Regions from separate parts of the Bradyrhizobium sp. ISRA436 genome, predicted to be linked through region 3. Evidence: predicted binding sites of a transcription regulator. Region 3 holds the regulator's gene; each other region holds the start of a gene.
What was found. Region 3 encodes LexA, which represses DNA repair genes until DNA is damaged. Its sites were predicted from a motif close to TGTTCNNNNTGTGTTCNG; they were not measured.

Region 1: a site for LexA is predicted at 3,018-3,035, ahead of MTX23_RS06895 (ribonuclease T2). Genes of this name have one in related genera too.
Region 2: a site for LexA is predicted at 1,578-1,595, ahead of MTX23_RS12315 (DNA repair protein). Genes of this name have one in related genera too.
Region 4: a site for LexA is predicted at 1,561-1,578, ahead of dinB (DNA polymerase IV). Genes of this name have one in related genera too.

The regions. Positions count from the first base shown of each region.
Region 1 is NZ_CP094519.1:1,437,921-1,442,548, forward strand. It holds gene MTX23_RS06880 (outer membrane protein) at 1-476, shown strand, start outside; gene MTX23_RS06885 (cold-shock protein) at 840-1,055, opposite strand; gene rlmJ (23S rRNA (adenine(2030)-N(6))-methyltransferase RlmJ) at 1,311-2,171, opposite strand; gene MTX23_RS06895 (ribonuclease T2) at 2,286-2,975, opposite strand; gene MTX23_RS06900 (hypothetical protein) at 3,099-3,563, opposite strand; gene MTX23_RS06905 (hypothetical protein) at 3,729-4,028, shown strand; gene MTX23_RS06910 (DUF3617 family protein) at 4,071-4,601, shown strand.
Region 2 is NZ_CP094519.1:2,638,860-2,643,487, forward strand. It holds gene MTX23_RS12310 (UdgX family uracil-DNA binding protein) at 1-1,410, opposite strand, end outside; gene MTX23_RS12315 (DNA repair protein) at 1,667-2,461, shown strand; gene MTX23_RS12320 (DNA polymerase Y family protein) at 2,697-4,181, shown strand; gene MTX23_RS12325 (error-prone DNA polymerase) at 4,178-4,628, shown strand, end outside.
Region 3 is NZ_CP094519.1:3,576,571-3,581,198, forward strand. It holds gene MTX23_RS16950 (ComEC/Rec2 family competence protein) at 1-142, shown strand, start outside; gene MTX23_RS16955 (hypothetical protein) at 139-366, opposite strand; gene MTX23_RS16960 (hypothetical protein) at 517-945, opposite strand; gene lexA (transcriptional repressor LexA) at 1,247-1,951, opposite strand; gene glp (gephyrin-like molybdotransferase Glp) at 2,176-3,387, opposite strand; gene MTX23_RS16975 (HAD family phosphatase) at 3,416-4,042, opposite strand.
Region 4 is NZ_CP094519.1:4,660,290-4,664,917, forward strand. It holds gene dinB (DNA polymerase IV) at 248-1,495, opposite strand; gene MTX23_RS22085 (hypothetical protein) at 1,611-1,820, shown strand; gene MTX23_RS22090 (ABC transporter substrate-binding protein) at 1,990-3,213, shown strand; gene MTX23_RS22095 (glycerol-3-phosphate dehydrogenase) at 3,305-4,628, opposite strand, start outside.

The DNA.
Region 1 (4,628 bases), 2.1 Mb from region 3:
ATATCGGTTACAACTGGGGCTCGATCGACAACAACCCGACCAAGCCGTCCGGCTTCGCCGGCGGTGTCCAGGCCGGCTACAACTTCCAGAACGGCACGCCCTGGGTGTTCGGTATCGAGGGCGACATCCAGGCCTCGGCCGCGGACGATACATTCGCACCCTGGAAGTTCTCCAATCCCTGGTTCGGTACCGTGCGTGGCCGCGTCGGCTACACCTTCAACAACGTGATGTTCTACGGAACCGGTGGTCTCGCCTTCGGCGAGCTGCGCGGCGAGACGTTCGGCGTCTCGGAGACCCACACCAATGCGGGCTGGACTATCGGCGCCGGCGCCGAGATGGGCTTTGCTCCGCACTGGAGCGCCAAGGTCGAATACCTCTATGTCGATCTCGCCACCAGCAACTTCGCGCTCACCGGCGGCGCCGCGAACGGCTACAGCTTCAGCCTGGTCCGCGCCGGCATCAACTATCACTTCTGAGAACAAGAAGACGTCGACCACCAACTCCCGGCTGCGCATTGCGTGGCCGGGTTTCTTTTTGTGCTGACGGGACGTCGCGGAGGAGGGCATGCTCGTTGGGAATCCGACCGCAGGCATCCGGTGGGCCGCACGTTTCCAACTCTGCGGAGTCCGCACTCGGGCGGCCGCATCATGCAGGTGATCAGCAGCGAGCACGAGTCGTGTGCCCGGCTGGCAGTTCACACGCAACGCGTCATTCCGCTTTCGTCGTGAGTCCGGGATCACGACGCGGTCGCATGCAATCGCGGCACGATCTCAGGTCTCTCGCTCGCGCATGATCCATTTCGGAAGCCAGGCTTCCGATTGTCCGGATCACGCGCGCACTCACGATGAAACCACCAGGTTGACCGCCTTGGGGCCTTTGCCCTTCTTGTCCGGCTCGACCTCGAATGTAATGCGCTGTCCTTCAGTCAGGTCCTTCAATCCCGCCCGCTCGACGGCTGTGATGTGAACGAACACATCGCGGCCGCCATCATCAGGCTTGATGAAGCCGTAGCCCCGCTCTCCGTTGAAGAACTTGACTGTCCCAGTCATGGCCATCGGGAAACTCCTCCCCCGTATTGCTCCACCGCTACGCACGCCGCGCAGCGGTTGACCGACATTCGCTTGTCGGAAGCTTGGCCACCTGAACAGGCCGGCGTCACGCCGCCGGTCTGCCTGGATTTATTTCGGCCTTGTCACTCCGCCGCAACCATTCGCGGAAGCGGAACGTAAAGCCAGTCGTAACAGGATGAGCATAATACGGTTCCGCGCAGATTGACTACGCTCAAATCGCACTTTTCGGTGGGCGCCGGATTAAGGTTTAGGCGTTTCAAGTCTGAAGCGGGCTGCACCGCCCTGGCCTAACGGCTTCTCGAGTTCGGGCAGGATGAGCTTCAGCTCGCTCGCCAGCGTCCACGGCGGATTCACCATCAAAAGCCCGGTCGAAACGAGGCCGCCGCCCGTTCCCTGCGGTGCTACGCTGAATTCCAAACGCAAGCACTTGCCGGCCGGTTTGCTTGTTGCGGCCGCCGCGGCCACGCTGTGCGCGAGGTCGTCTGTGGCCCTCCGGGATTTTACGGGGTACCACAAAAGATACGTGCCGGTCGGCCACTTTGCGAACGCTTCCGAGAACCCTTTTGCCAGCCGCTCGAACTCGTCCTTGGCCTCGAATGGCGGATCGATCACCACCAGGCCGCGCCGCTCGTTCGGTGGCACGAACGCAGGAAGCGCCGTCCAGCCATCGAGATCGACAACGCGGGCCTGCGTGTCGCGCCGCAACGCGTCGATCAGTTGCTTGCGTGCCGTTGGCTCGATCTCGCAGGCGGTGAGGCGATCCTGCGGTCGTAGCAGCGCGCGTGCGATCAAGGGTGAGCCGGGATAGGTTTTCAGCTCCGCCTTCGGATTGAACGCCCTGACGATGTCGAGATACGGCGTGACCAGCGGCTGCGCCTTGTCGGAGAAGCGCGCCTGCATCAGCCGCGCGATGCCGGTGAGCCATTCGCCGCCGCGCTGCGCTTCGCTCGACGTCAGATCGTACAGCCCGGCGCCGGCATGGGTGTCGATGACGCGGAACGCCGCCTGCTTCTCCTGCAAATAGGTAAGCATGCGCACCAGCACGATGTGCTTGATGACGTCGGCGAAGTTGCCGGCATGAAAGGCGTGACGGTAGTTCATGCGATAGCCGTTACCACGTCGTTGCGAGCACGGCGATATGTCCACCGTCGCTCGCTGAGCACCGGCGAATTCGGGCGCCGCCGACGCTCGTCACAGCGGCGGGAACGCCAAGTCCTAGCCGCCACGCATCGGCGGCATCAGCACCTGGTCGCGGCGGCAGGCGCGGCGATCGATCTCTTCACAGGAACGGAACTGGAGATCCTTGCTGAGGCAGATCCGCACCTCGCTGAGCCGCCTGCTGTCGCAGGTGACCGCGATCGCCGAACTGCTGAGCCCCGGATTGACCTTGATGAATGCGGCTTCCAGATCGTCGGGCGAGATCGTCTTCGGCTCCGACAATTGCAGAAACTCCTCGGGGATCTTCACCGCGGCGCGCGCCTTGCGGATGGTCTCGAAATAGGCGCGCTCGCCGAGGCCCGAGCAGGTGCCGTGCTTGTCCCATTCGTTGTAGATCAGGCCGGGCGCCGGCATTAGGTCGAGCATCGAGCTCATGATGCCGCGGGCGAGCCGCGGCGAGGGCCGTTGGCAGTATTCCGGGAAACCGCGCTCATATTGCGGCCACAGGCCGTGCACCACAAAGGAGTACGGCCGTCCGCCGCACTGGGCTTGCGTACCGCGGCCGTTGTTGCCGCGTTCGCTCGCCGCCTCGCAGAAGGACGGCGACCACGACAGCGACAGCACGTAAAAATCGAACTCACCCGGTGCGTTCTGTCGGCGATCCTGAGCCGATGCCGTGACCGTAGTGCATAGGACCAAGGCTGCAATTGAAACCAGAAATCGGGAAATTATGGCCAACCGATGCATCAAACGCTCCCTCACTCGACGGTTTAGAACCTAGCAGGCGACCAGAACATTTCAAGAACAAATGCGTCATCCGCCCGCGAGCGGACGGCTCGCGGACGCTGGCTCGTCAATCTGGTGGGGAAATCAGGGTCGCGCGGCCCGGCAGGAGGGGTTGTAAGCCCAGTCGCGGTCGAGCCCGCTGACGCACCATTCGACACCCTGGTTGAAGCCGGCGAAGCCGCCGTCCTCGATGATCGAAAAGTGCACTTTGCGCATCTTGCCGTCGCTCAGCATCACGTTGCCGGAGCAATAACGGCGCGGGATATTGTCGGATTGCCAGGGACGGAAGGCGGTCTCATGGATCCGGTCGTAGCCGGTGATCACCAGCGGTGAATTCCAGAAGGTGGCTTCCTTCTCGTGGAATTGCTCGCTGATGACGGGGAGGGCGCTCTCGCAGGGGGCGACGTTACCGTCGTAGCGCGGCCCGGACAGCCAGAAATTCAGCTCGAACGGGTTCGCAGCCTGCGCTGTCCCCCCGGAGGCTAGCAGGCCGAACGCGAGCGCGGCACCAACACCGAGCTTTTTGGCTGACATGAACAGGTCGCGCATGGGAATCCACCCGATAATCCGATGTGGCGGACGGTGCCGTGAAGCCCCGACAAGGTCAAGTGCAGCGCGGCAACACCTGCGGAGAAGTCCACTTCGGCGAACCGCGCGTTCTTTTCACGACCGCCGGCGCGCTCTATGTTGGCTACAGGCGAAATGGAGTCTCCGATGCGAAGGAAATTGGCCGCGTGCCTGGTTGCCGTTTGCGGGATGCTGGCCGTCGTGCCGGCGCGGGCCGATTGGCTGCAGCCGGTACCGCCGTTCAAGGGCAATGATACCGGCGGTATTATCGCCTACTCGCTGGCGATGCAGACCGATGCGCGGCTGCTCGCCGTCGATCACTGTGCCTCCTACGGCAAGGTGGTGAAATTCCTCTCCGTACAGTCCTATCCGGGTGGCTACATCTCGTTTGCCTGCCGCTGGGTGCCCTACGGCTCCGCACATCGGCCGTTGCGTACGCGCTACTGAGCGCCGTCGAACCCTGCGATCGGTAACCGGGAGTCAATCGCTATGGTGCGACGTCTTGCTTTGCTTGGTTCGGCCGTTTGCCTGGTGTTGTCGGCCGGCGCTGCCAGCGCGGTCGATCTGCCGACCCGCAAGGCGGGCCTGTGGGAGATGAAGATGGTCAAGACCGGCTCGTCGATGCCGGAAATGACTATGCAGCACTGCACCGACGAGTCCACCGACAAGGAGATGAGCACGACGGCCGCGCCGATGGCGAAGCAGGTCTGCTCCAAGCAGGACATCCAGAAGACTGCCACCGGCTATGTCAGCGACAGCGTCTGTGGCGTCGCCGGTGTGACGGTGACCTCGCATGCCGAGATCGCCGGCGACTTCAACTCGGCCTATACCGTCAAAAGCACCTCGCACGTGGAGGGTGGCCCGTCCGGCGCGCGCGACAGCACGACGATGATCGAGGCGAAGTGGCTCGGCGCGTGCAAGAGCGACCAGAAGCCCGGCGACATGATCATGCCCGGCGGCATGAAGATGAACGTCAAGGACATGGAAAAGCTGAAGGGGCTCCTGCCCAAGCAGAAGTAGGGTGCCGCATTCAGCGTTGCCGCGCGC
Region 2 (4,628 bases), 940 kb from region 3:
GGAACGGCGCAGCAAGCCGGCCGCGATTTTCAGGTCGTCGACAAAGCGTTGATATTCCTTCGCCTTGGTCTCCTCATCGGGCAGCCGCAGCAGATAGGAGGGATGCACGGTGACCAGCACCTTGGTTCCATCATGGTCGATCAGGCGGCCGCGGTTCCTGTTGATCGGCGTGATCTTGCCGAGCACGCCCTGTGCGGCCGTCGCGCCGAGCGCCACCACCAGTTCCGGTTTGATGGCCGCCAGTTCACGCTCGTACCATTGACGGCAGGCGCGGATTTCCGACGTGCTCGGCTTCTGGTGCAGCCGGATCTTGCCGCGCGGCACGAATTTGAAATGCTTCACCGCATTGGTGATGTAGACCTTGCCGCGGTCGATGCCGGCCTCGTCCAGCGCGCGATCGAGCATCAATCCGGCCGGACCGACGAACGGCTTGCTGGCGAGATCTTCCTTGTCGCCGGGCTGCTCGCCGACCAGCATCAGGGTTGCGCTTTGCGGCCCTTCGCCGAACACGGTCTGGGTTGCATCCTTCCACAGCGGGCAGGCCCGGCAATCGGCGGCTTCGGCGCGTAGCGTCGCGATCGTGTCGTGGGCGTCTCTGCGGGCCATCGGCGTGTCCTGCGGTTTTTGCGGCGCCTGCGGTTTCGACGCCTTGTTTGCGATGAAGGCGCCGCTCGTCATCCGCATCGCGTCTTCGAGCAAGGGCTTAATGATCGAGTCCTCGGGCAGGTTCCTCCAATAGGCCTGCGGCATCTCCATCACTTTCAGCCGTGCGGGATTGAAAAGACCGCTGTAATGACGCCGCCAGATCTCTTCGAGCCGCTCCTCGGTCGGCACTTCGGATTTGTCAACGCCGGAGGTGATCGAGATCGCATGCCCATCCCAATGCGCGCAGACGTCGGGGGTCAGGATCGACCACGGCATGTCGGCGAAGCGGCTGGCGAAGAAGGGCGCGGCGAGCTCGACGATGTGATGCTCCGGCTCGAACCAAGCGACGTAATGCGCCTTCTCGCGACCGATTTCGCGGAAGCGCACAAGCGCGTGCATCCTGTCCATGTCGCGATAGACCGCGCGCGCCATCGCGTTAACCTCGGCGACCTCGGGATCGATCGTCGCGCTGAGCAGATCGTGATGGCTGCGCAGCCGCCATACGAGGCGATACAGCAGGGCGAAGCGTTCGTCATGGCGATGCAGGATCGCGGTCCTTGCCAGCTCGACGAAGCTGGCGGGGACGTTGAACGTCGCATGCGGCGCATCGGGCAGGTCGTTCGCGTGAGATGACGAAAACAATTCGGCCTTGCCGCGCACCGTCCACGCGACATCAGATGGCCTCACGTCATTCAGCGCCAGTCGTCGCGCGGCCTTGCGCCAGCCTTCGAAATCGGTGTCGCTGTCGAGCATGATGATATGCATGCGATCTGCTCCGTTTCCGTCTCGCCGTCATTTCGGGGCCCGCGCGTCCGGTGACGCGGGGAGAGGATGTGAGGGCCGCGTCGACGCGCTTGAATCTCCTTGATTTCGCTCATGAATCGGCGATCCCACCAATCCGATTGACTCCGCCGGTCCTGTTAGCTTTATATTAGAACATACCATGAACAAATGAGCCAGACCCTGGTTCTCTGTTCAGACCAGTGACGGCTTCAAATCTTGGTTGGGAAGGAGCGGCGCTATGAACGGCGCACGCATGAGCACGCTTGCGTCCCTGCGCGGCAGCATCGCGCGCATCGAGGCGCCATCGGATGCGACCATACTGAACCGCGTCGCGCTCGGGCATGTGGGCGCGGATGCGATGCTGCGCGGCGGACTTGTGCCCGCAGTGCTGCATGAGGTGTTCGCGAGCGGCCATCAGGGCGGGGCCGCGACCGGCTTCATCGCGGGGCTTGCCGGACTGATGTCACCGCGCAAGCCGCTGGTTTGGGTGCGGCAGGATTTTTCCGATCTTGAAAGCGGCGCGCTGTCGATGAGCGGGCTTGCCGAGCTCGGCCTCGATCCGCGCCTGCTCGTCACGGTGCGCGCCGCCGATGTCGATGCCGCGTTGCGCACCACGGCCGACGCGCTCGCCTGCGATGCGCTGGGCGCGGTCGTGCTCGAGGTCTGGGGCAATGTGCGTCAGCTCGATCTCGTCGCCAGCCGCAAATTGACCTTGGCCGCGCAAGCCTCTGGCGTCACCGCGCTGGTGCTGCGGATTGCGGCGAGCCCGACCCCCTCGACCGCGGAGACGCGCTGGATCGTGCGCGCGGCGCATTCGCCGCCTGGCACCGCCGCCAGCGCCTGGGGCGCGCCGCGCTTCGACGCCAAACTCGTGCGCAATCGTCATGGCCCGGTCGGGCGATGGATCATGGAATGGAAATGTGATGAGTGCCAATTCAGTGAACCGTCGGCGTATCCTCAGCCTGTGGCTGCCACGCCTGCCCATCGACCGCATCAAGCGGAAGCTCGCACAGCGCAGCGTCTCGCAAGTTGACGCTCGGGAGGTCGTCGGGCTCCCTCTCCCGCTTGCGGGGGAGGGCTGGGGTGGGGGTCTCGCCACGAGCGATGCTCTTCGTGAGGAGAGAGTTTCCACTCGGGAGGTGGCAGGGCTCTCTCCCCCCTTGCGGGGGAGAGTTGGAGAGAGGGGTACCACGGACGCCGGCGTATGTGGCTTACCTCTCTCCCTGCCCCTCCCCCGCAAGGGGGGAGGGAATGAGACAGAAGCGCAAGTGGCACCCAGCGTCGTGGTCGCAAAGGATCACAACGCGATCCTGCTCCACGCCGTCGACGAGGCCGCGGTGCGCGCGGGGCTGTCGATCGGGCTGCCGCTCGCCAATGCGCGCGCGATCTGCCCGGAGCTCACCGTCTACGACGCCGATCCCGCCGCCGATCTGAAGACGCTGAACGACATCGCCGACTGGTGCGACCGCTTCACGCCGCTGGTGGCGCTGGATCCGCCTTACGGCCTGTTCCTCGACATCACCGGCTGCGCGCATCTGTTCGGCGGCGAGCGCGCGCTGCTGCAGATCGCGACGAACGCGCTGAGCCGCCGCGGCTTTGCCGTTAGTGCCGCAATATCAGGCACCTCGATTGCGGCGCGCACGCTGACGCGGCATGCCTCGGGGAAAATCACAGCCGATGGCGAGGAGGCCCAGGCCGTCGGTCCGCTGCCGGTTTCCGCGCTCGGCGCCGATGCCGCGATCACGACCGGCCTGCGTCGCGCCGGCTTGAAGACCATCGGCGATGTCGCCGCGCGCGCACCGCACGAGATCTCGGCGCGGTTCGGCGCCGCGTTCACCACGCTGCTCAGTCATGCGCTGGGGCAGGGCGATGCCCCGATCAGCCCGCGCAAGCCGCTGCCGGATTACATCGTGGAAAAGCGTTTCCCCGAGCCTGTTGCAACCGACACCGTGATCGCGCTGACGCTGCAAAACCTCGCCCGGATGCTGGTCGCGGCGATGGACAAGCAGGGCAAGGGCGCGCGGCAATTGGAGGCGAGCTTCTTCCGCACCGACGGCGCGGTGCGCTCGATCGCGGTCGAGACCGGGCGTCCGGTGACGCGGCCGGAGATGATCGACCGCCTGTTCCGTGAGCGGCTCGATGCGCTCAACGATCCGCTCGATCCCGGCTTCGGCTTCGATCTCATCCGTCTCGCCGCCGGCCGCACCGAGCTCGTGGTACAGCAGCAGCGCGATCTCGACGCCACCGTCCATGACAGCGACGAGGTATCCGCGCTGATCGACCGCATCGCCGCCCGCATCGGCGGCAAACGCGTGGTCGTGCATCTGCCGCTGGAGAGCCACATCCCCGAACGATCAGCGCTCGCGGTGCCGGCGCAGCATCATCTCGCCGCCGCGAGCGCGGCCGCCTGGCCGGAGCGCGTCGCGGGCGAGCCGCCGCTGCGCCCCTTGCGACTGTTCGACCGGCCGGAGCCGATCAAGGTGCCGTTCGCGACCGTGCCCGACGGCCCTCCGCATCAATTCACCTGGCGCCGCGCGCGACATGAGGTGGTGCGGGTCGAGGGCCCCGAGCGCATCGCGATGGAATGGTGGAAGCAGGACGGCCAACCGCTGACCCGCGATTACTTCCGCGTCGAGGATGCCGAGGGCCAACGCTTCTGGATCTTCCGCGACGGTCTCTATGAGAGCGAGCTGAGGGACGAAGACGGCAAGCCTGTTCCCGCCAACTGGTATGTGCACGGGCTGTTCGCATGAAAGCGCCCGTGCCCGACTATGCCGAGATCGGCATCACCAGCAACTTCTCCTTCCTGCGCGGCGGCTCCGATCCGCGCGCCTATGTGCATCAGGCGAGCGAGCTCGGGATTCCCGTGATCGGCATCGCCGATCACAACACGCTGGCCGGCGTGGTGCGCGCCTGGAAGGAGCTCGACAATGCCGAGGTCAAGCATCCACCCCAGCTCCTGATCGGCGCCCGCATCGTCTTCATCGACGGCACACCCGACATCCTGGTCTATCCGCGCGATCGCGCCGCCTACGGCCGGCTGTGCCAGCTCTTGACCCGCGGCAAGCGTGGCGACGACGACAGAGCGTTTTCAAGCGAAGTGGACACCGGTTCGCGTGAAGAAAACGCGTCAAAACAAGAAATCGTGCGCATCGAGAAGGGCGAGTGTCATCTGAAACTGTCCGACCTGCTCGACTACG
Region 3 (4,628 bases):
GCCCGGCGGGATCGACCGGCCATGGTCGCCGGCGGTTCCCGGCGACACCGAGAGCGAGACCGCGCTGCGCCCGCCCGGCCGCGCGCCGCGCCCGGCGGTGGATGCGACCCCGGCGGAGGCCGATCTGCAGGGCGACGATTAGTGCTGATCGGGGAGGGGATGGGTCGGCAGGTCAAAGGCGCCGAGGTGATACTCGTCCGAGTCAGGATCGGCGTCGGGCTTCTTGACTAGGGTAAACGTCGCTTCGGGGAATTGCTGCCAGACCTTCAGGTCGTCAGCCGTCACCGTCAGCCAGCCGAACCGGAACATGTAGCGGCCCGGCTCCGTGACGCGTCCAGCCTTTTGCCATGTGACCTTGTCGACCACCGAGCACGTCCTTGTCCGTGAGCGATGATGCGCCAAGGCGCCGTCCGACGCAAATCCCCAGACGCGCCCCGGAACCCGAAGTCCGGGGTCGCTCGAAATCGGTTAGGTCACATGCCGCAGGTCCAAACTCATCCTGCGGCCATGATGCGCTCAACCCAAAAACAGCGACGCGAATGCAGAGGGCCGCCGCTCGACCACCTTCGGTTTCTCGACGACAGGCGGGTGAAGAGCGGGTAGCTGCAGTACGGTGACGTGCTGTCCTTCGACGAGCTGGGTCACCAGCACATGGCTGCCGTCGGGGAATTCGACCGCATCATGATGGCGATCGGGAACGTCGGGCTCGACTTCGTTGAACACGCCAACGCGGAAGCCGATCGTCTTGGTCCAGATCCAGCGGCTGTCGTAGCGCACGTTCTCGACGAACGCGAGCTCGGTGCCGGGAAGCATGCAGACCGCGACATTTGGATCGCTCTCCGAAGCAAAGCCGCGGGTTGACGTGCCGCGGAATGTCGTGGTGATCAGCGTCTCTCCGACAACGGCGGGGCGCGATGCCACGGCGTGCAGACTATAGTCACACATCGGATGGCTCCTCATTTCGAGATAGCGACCCGTGCCTCTCCTGAGGCGCAGGCCTCTACCAGAGTGGACGACAGCAAACGAGTATGTTCTCGTTTCTGGGCGATTGTACGACTGGCTGCGGAAGGCTCCGATCACAAACGCGCTACAGCGTCCCGGTGGTATTGGGACGCGCCGGAGGCACTCACGCAGCGCAGTCCATGAAGCAACGGCGCTGCGCCTCGCTCGTTCCCTCACAACACATGTTCGACTGCACGAAGGCACGCCGCGCTGCACGCGGTCACGGCCTGGACATGCCGCGCGGTCAGTATTTGCGATAGAGCCCGATCAGCTTGCCCTGGATCCGTACGCGATTTGGCGGCAGAATGCGCACTTCATAGGCGGTGTTGGCAGGCTCCAGCGCGATCGACGCGCCGCGGCGGCGGAAGCGCTTCAGCGTCGCTTCCTCCTCGTCGATCAGCGCCACCACGATGTCGCCGGTATTGGCGGTGTCATTGCGCTGGATCAGCGCCATGTCGCCGTCGAGGATACCGGCGTCGACCATGGAGTCGCCACGTACCTCCAGCGCGTAATGTTCACCGGCGCCGAGCATGTCCGGCGGCACGCTGATGGTGTGGCTGCGGGTCTGCAGCGCCTCGATCGGCGTACCGGCCGCGATCCGGCCCATGACAGGGACGGCGACCGGACGGTTGCCGTCATCCTCGGCGATCTGCGGCGTGCTGGAGCGCTTGCCGAGCGTGCCCTCGATAACGCTCGGGGTGAAGCCGCGGCGGCCGTTGCCGCCGCCGGCAGAGAGTTCGGGAAGCTTGATCACCTCGATGGCGCGGGCGCGGTTCGGCAGGCGGCGGATGAAACCGCGCTCCTCCAGCGCTGTAATGAGGCGGTGGATACCGGACTTCGAGCGCAGGTCGAGCGCATCCTTCATCTCGTCGAAAGAGGGCGGGACGCCGGCCTCCTTCAGACGTTCATTGATGAAACGCAGAAGTTCGTACTGTTTGCGCGTGAGCATCTCGAGTATTCCCCCGGTTGATAGCGTCGTTCGATTCCGAGACCTTCAGGGAGCCTGACCTCGGGAGCGCGAGACTTGCGACACTCCTCAGTGCGCTCCCATTTGTAGACACCAGTACTCGAAACAAATCATGAACGGACACTATATGTTCGATATGTGTTCCGCAACCACTTAATTTCCGGTGAATGCAGCCGCTCGCGCCAGATTGGTGCGGTCGCAAAGCCTCACTCAGGCAGTGTCAGGATCTCGCACGCCTCGCCTTTGACGGCCGCCGGCGCGAACGGCGGACGGATCACAAGTGCCCGTGCCGCAGCAAGATTCCCCAACAGCGAGCTGTCCTGCTGGGTGACGGGTGTCGCGATCAGCGTGCCGTCGTCGCGCTCTTCGAGCCGCGCACGGAGATAGTCCTCGCGCTGATCGTTGGCGGCGAGGTCACGGCCAAGCAGGGCGCTGTCGCGGACATGATGGATCACTTTTCGCCCGCTCAGGGCGCGAATCAACGGCACCAGAAACAGGAAGGCGCAGACATAGGACGACACCGGATTTCCGGGCAGGCCGATCACCCGCATTGTTCCCAGCCGGCCATGCATCATCGGCTTGCCCGGCCGCATCGCGATCCGCCAGAACGCCATCTGGACGCCCTCAGCCTCGAGCGACTGCTTGACGAGATCATGGTCGCCGACCGAGGCGCCGCCGGTGGTGATCAGGATGTCGGCATCGGCCTCCCGCGCCCGGCGGACACCCGCCGTGGTGGCGGCCACCGTATCGGCGGCGATCCCGAGATCGACGGTCTCCGCGCCCTCGGCGCGGGCCAGCGCCCGCAGTGCGTAGCCGTTGGAATAGACGATCTGGCCGGGGCCGGGGTAGGAGCCAGGCATCACCAGCTCGTCGCCGGTCGCCAGCACCGCGACCTTTGGACGACGGCGCACGGCGAGTTCCGGATAGTTCATGCCCGCAGCGAGCGAGAGCGCGCGGTCGGAGAGGCGGCTGCCGGCCGCAAGCAGCACGTCGCCTTGGCGGAAGTCGACGCCCGCGGGACGGATGTGCCGCCCCTTCGCAGCGGCTTCGGTGATCGTGATGTGGTCGCGGTCAGCCCGGGTGTCTTCCTGGATGATGACGGCGTCGGCGCCGTCAGGGATCACGCCGCCGGTGAAGATCCGCACCGCTTCGCCCGCGCCGACCGTCCGCTCGAACGGCCGTCCAGCGGCGACTTCGCCGATCACCTTCAGCCTGGCCGACAGGTCGGACGCATCGGCCGCGCGCACCGCATAGCCGTCCATCGCCGACATGGCCTGCGGCGGCTGCGTGCGCCGGGCCGCGACGTCGCGCGCCAGCGTGCGGTGGTAGGCGGCATCAAGTGCGACAATCTCCTCCGGCAGCGGTTCGGCGCCGGCGAGAATGGCTGACAGGGCATCGGCAACCGGCATCAGGGCCACGGGCAGGGCTCCTCAAATCCCAAGGTCTTCATATTCCAAGTGCGGTGAGTGCCCTTGCCACGTCATCCGTCGATGTCACATGGATGGCATGAAGGCCGCGCGCCCGCGCACCCTCGATATTGGCCGCCGTGTCGTCGAAGAACAGGATCCGTGACGCCGGCACGCCGATCGCTCTTACCACATGATCATAGGCCTCGGCGTCCGGTTTTCGAAGGCCGATCGCCGACGACAGGAACACGTTGCGAAAATGCCTGAGCAGATCGGCATAGGCGACCGAGAAATGCGCGATGTGGGCCGGGTTGGTGTTCGAGAAGGCATAGAGCGGCATCCGCTTCGCGGCTGTCGCCAGGAGCGGCGCGATACCCGGCATCTCGCCGGTGAAGATCGCGTTCCAGCCCTCGAGGAACTGCGCATCGGTGAGGTCGATGCCGAGCGAGCGGCGCAGGTTCGCGAAGAACGCCGCGTCGTCGACCTTGCCGGTCTCGTGATGCTTGAAGCTGTCGTCGACGACGAAGCGCCGTGCGAGATCGGCAGGCGCGCAGCCGGCGTGTCCCGCCCAGTTCGCCATCACCCTGTCGAAGCTGATGTCGAGCACGACGCGGCCGATATCGAACAGCAGCACGTCGACGGAATTGGGGGAGAGTTGCGTGGTCATTGCATGAACGGTGTACGAAAATTGCGGGCAGGCAGCAATGTCTTCGATTGGGGCGTCCTCGATGATGGCTCCCTCAGCTCACGTCATTGCGAGGAGCGACCGCGACGACTTGTCCGCCGAAGCCTTGGCGAGGGCGGAAGCAATCCATCGCCCCGCCGTCATACCCCGCGCATGCGGGATATCCAGTACGCTGCGGCCTCCCGGATCAATCACTGCTGCCTCTGGAATACTGGATCGCCCGCTTTCGCGGGCGATGACAGTCGTGGAGATATGGCTTCGCGTTCCCGCGACATGATCTGTCCGAGCTTTTGCCGTTCGTTTCGCCCTCTCTTGAGCAGAGGGCGCAGGGAAAGCCGGGTGCCGATCGCACCCATGGGTCCCGTGCGAATGGAAAGCACGGGAGGTAGGACCACAGGTGAAACCGGAGCAATCCCGGCTTTCCCTGCGCGATGGTTTACGGCTTATACGTGCTCTCCCCGGCGAGACTGGGCTTTGTTGTCACCGTCTTTGCAAAAGCGCTGCGCGCTTTGCAAGGAGACACCTGCCACTAACACTACTTTGGCAGAATGTGTTTGCGCGACTGCTT
Region 4 (4,628 bases), 1.1 Mb from region 3:
GCAAAATATCGAGCAATCCCATATGTTTCCGGCCGTTCTCAAAGCCCGCGTCGCAGGACAGGAAGCCCGCTACCAGCCACCAGTAGCCCGTGCGTGCCGAAAACTCCACCCGGCCGAATGAGTGACAGATACGTGAGATCTGGGCGGGCTTGCCCGGTCTATGGGAATTAGAGAACGAGATACCTGGCACTCCGGCTGGCCTGCCATGGGCAGAGGCGCTCCACGGAGACCATGTTACCGTCAGCGACTAGAGATCCTTCTCGGCCAGCTTGCGAAACTCGTCAGGCACCGAACGAGAGACACCAAGTGCCACCGAGCCGTATCCGATCGCATCCCATCCGAAGCGATCGCGGATCTTGTCGATGGCACGGTCTGCCGCCCAACGGGCCAAGCCAAGCTTGCTTCCGGGGCGACGCGCTTGATCTGCAAGCCCAAACGGGAGTTCGAGTTCGAGATCCCAGTGCTCCTCGAGATGCGATACGGAGATCGCCAACAATGAGATCATCTTCTCGTCCGGGTGATCCGCCAGGATCGCACGCACCAATTCTTCGGCGAGCTCAGCGAGGATCATGGTGGCTGAGATCGGGGCATCGAGCGTTGTCGAACGCGTCACCGAGCTCAAGTCGGCGAAACGCACGCGTACCGTGACCGTTCGACCGGGTCTGGACTTCGCCCGGAGCCGCGTCGCGACGCGGTCCGCGAGGTGAAGCAGGGTCGGCCGGATAACCCGCTCAATGGCGGGCTTCTTGCCGATCGCCGACTGCGCTCCAGCCGATCGGGCCCGATGGTGAGGCTTGAGTTGCCGGGGATCGCGATTCCAGGCCAGCTCCGAGAGCTTCTGTCCCGCCGCCGGTCCGAGCAATCGCTCGAGCGACCAGCCGGGCAGCCTGGCAAGTTGCCCAATCGTCGACACGCCGATCGCAGCCAGCCGTGCCTTGGTGACTGGTCCCACGCCCCACATCAGCTCGACCGACAGTTGGTGCAGGAATTCCAGCTCACTGTCGGGATCTATAACCACAAGCCCGTCAGGCTTGGCGACCTGCGAGGCGATCTTGGCCAGATGCTTGGTGCGCGCGACACCCACGGAGATCGGAAGGCCAAGCTCGGTGCGCACGCGCCAGCGGATCGCCGCTGCGATTTCGGCGGGCGCACCGAACAGATGGGTGCAGCCCGCAACATCGGCAAAGGCCTCATCGATCGAGATGCGTTCCACGAGCGGCGTGAAATCGCCGATCACTCTGACAGCGGCGTCACCCAGACGCTGGTAGTCCTTGAAATGGCCGCCAACAAAGGTGAGCTGCGGACACAGCTCGCGCGCCTGCCGTCCCGGCATGCCGCCACGAATCCCGAACGCCCTTGCTTCGTAGGAAGCAGCAAGCACGACTCCGCCTCCGACGGCGATGGGCTTGCCGCGCAGCGATGGGTCTAGCAGTTGCTCAACCGACGCGTAAAACGCATCCAGGTCTGCGTGGAGGATGGTGCCTGCTGTTGCCATCCCAACCGTTCACCTGCGACGTCTGACCAAAACTTGATGCCGTTGCGATGCGCCACGATTGACATGAGAACAAAATAGGAACATTCTGAGGGCCGGTCAATCGGGAATCTTGGGCATGTCGGCCGTTTCGAAGACGTTGCAAAGACGCGACCCGCTGGATATGGCGGCCGATCAAGTGATCGCGGCGTGCGACGGCGACCCTCGTGCCGCAGTCCGGGCACTGATCGTCGCCAAAGGACTTCTCGAGGCCGAACTGGAAGACATCTGCGCGGCGACCTCGAAGGGATACGCGCGCGGACGAAGCACGCGGCGCGTGCAGGATTAAGCCTCGCATAAGCGCGCATTTTCCTTCGGGCGGCATCTGATCGATTTTTCTGCTTGAACTGAGGTGTCGAAGCGTCGCCATGGCGCAGAGCGCCATGCTCGGGAAGAGGTTGTCGCGGGCAAGTGACTCCTGCAGTAGACACCCCGATATCCAACACTCGAGAACGGAAATGACCTGGACCAAAGCTTCGCCATTGACACTACTGATTGCGCTCGGCGCTTCCCTTTTCTTCGCGGCAAGTACGGCCCGCGCCGAAGATGGCGTATTGCGCGTCGGTATCATCACCGACATGAGCGGGCAGTATTCCGATGGCAACGGCACCGGCTCGGTGGTCGCGGCGCAAATGGCTGCCGAGGAAATCGGCGGCAAGGTGGCGGGGCGCCGGATCGAGATCATCTCGGCCGATCACCAAAACAAACCCGACGTGGCAGCCGGAATCGTGCGCAAATGGATCGATACTAAGGGTGTCGATGTGATCGCCGAGGGTGTGAATTCGGCCGTGGCACTCGCCATCCAGACCGTGACCCGTGAGCGCAAGAAGCTGTTCCTGATCTCGGGCTCCGGCTCATCGGAGCTTACCGGCAAGCAATGCTCGCCAACCAGTGTGCAATGGACCTACGACACCTATGCGTCCTCGAACGCCACCGCCAAGGCCGTGGTCGCGCGCGGCGGTACGCCGTGGTTTTTCCTTACCGCGGATTATGCGTTCGGCCAGGCGCTGGAGCGCGACGCGAGCAAGGCGGTCACCGCTGCCGGCGGCAAGGTGTTGGGCGCGATCCGGCATCCCTTCGACACCGCGGATTTCTCGTCATTCCTGCTGCAGGCGCAATCGTCCGGGGCCAAGATCCTGGCGCTCGCCAATGCCGGCTCCGACTTCCGCAACGCGGTCGCTCAGGGCGATGAGTTCAATATCCGCGAGAGCATGCAGGTCGTCGCACTGCAGGTGACGCTCACCGACGTGCCGGCACTCGGCCTGCAGCACGCGCATGATCTCCTGTTCACGGACTCCTTCTATTGGGACCGCACGCCGGAGACCCGGGCGTTCTCGCAGGAGTTCTTCAAGCGGCACGGCGCGATGCCGACGGCCTACCAGGCCGGCGTGAATTCCGCGCTGCGGCACTATTTCAAGGCAGTGGCTGCCACGAACTCAGTTGATCCCGAAACGGTGATTGCGCAAATGCGCAAGACGCCGGTCAATGATTTCTTCGCTCAGGGCGGCGTCGTGCGCGAGGATGGCCGGATGGTGCACGATATGTACCTGATGCGTATCAAGAAGCCGGAGGAGTCCAAGAGCAAATGGGATCTCTATGAGTATCTCGCGACCATCCCCGGCGATCAGGCATTCCGTCCGCTCAATGAAGGCGGCTGCCCCTATATCACCAAGGCGCAGTGACGGCGTCGTATGCCAAGCGCGTGGCGGGGACGATTTCCTCGCCCGCGCAGCTCTGCCGTGCTACGCCGGAGCTTCCACGAATGGCCTCCGCTCACAGATAGTCTTCAAAGCTATCGCGTTGCGCGCGCGTCAGGTGAAGGCCGTGCTTGGTGCGTCTTTCGAGAAAGTCTGTGGGCCTTGCCGCCCATTCCGTCTCGCGGAGGTAGATGGCTTCGCGCTCGTAGAAATTTCCACCGAAGTGACGGCCGAGATCGGCCACACTGCGTGCCGATCCAAGAAGATCGCGTGCGCGCGTGCCATACAGGCGCGCATAGTGATGGATGACCTGTTGAGGCAGATCGGGATAGGCTCGTGTCAGGTCTGTCGCAAAGACTTCGAACGTGCTGCCGATGTCGCCGCCCGGCAGTGGCTTTCGCGCCGTCCACGCCGATGACATTCCGGGAAACCAGGGCGCCAATCGACCAAGCGCATGCTCGGCGAGCCGGCGATAGGTCGTGATCTTACCACCGAAGATCGCCAGAAACGCCGGTTGTTCCGTTGTTCCATGGACTTCGAAGACATAGTCTCGCGTAACCGCGGAGGGATCCTCGGAATTATCGTCATACAATGGTCGAACGCCTGAAAAGGCGTGCACGATGTCGCCTTCACATGGCGAAGCGCGAAAATAGCGGCGCAGTACCCCGAGCAGATAGGCAATCTCGCCGCCGTCAATCGCGACGTCCTCCGCGCGGCCGTCGTAGGGAATATCGGTGGTCCCGATCAGCGCGAGATCGCTCTCATAGGGGTTGACGAAGATGACGCGGCGGTCCTCGTTCTGAAGCAAATAGGCCTGCGGACCGCTCCAGAATTTTGGCACGATAACGTGACTTCCCTTGACCAGCCGCACATTGTGCGCCGGGTTCAACCCTGCGACGCCCTGCACGACATCTCGGACCCACGGGCCTGCCGCATTGACAAGCGCACGCGCACGCACCACCTGCGGGCAGCCGTCCTCGCCCAGCATGTCGAGGCGCCAGTTCTCTCCCTCCCGCCGGGCGCCCACCGCGCGCGTCCGCGGCAATATCTTGGCGCCGTTACTGGCGGCATCGATCAGATTGAGGATCACGAGCCGCGCATCGTCGACCCAGCAATCCGAATACTCGAAGCCGCGACGGAATTCCGGGCGTAGCGGAGCGCCTTCGGGCGCCTGAGTCAGATCGAGCCCGCGGCTCGGCGGCAGCTGCTTGCGGCCACCGAGATGGTCGTAGAGAAACAGCCCGGTCCGCACCAGCCACGCCGGCCGCTGCTCGGGTGAATGCGGCAGCACGAAGCGCATCGGCCAGATGATGTGCGGCGCCGACGCCAGCAGCACCTCCCGCTCGATCAGGGCCTCGCGGACCAGACGAAATTCGTAGTATTCGAGGTAGCGCAGCCCG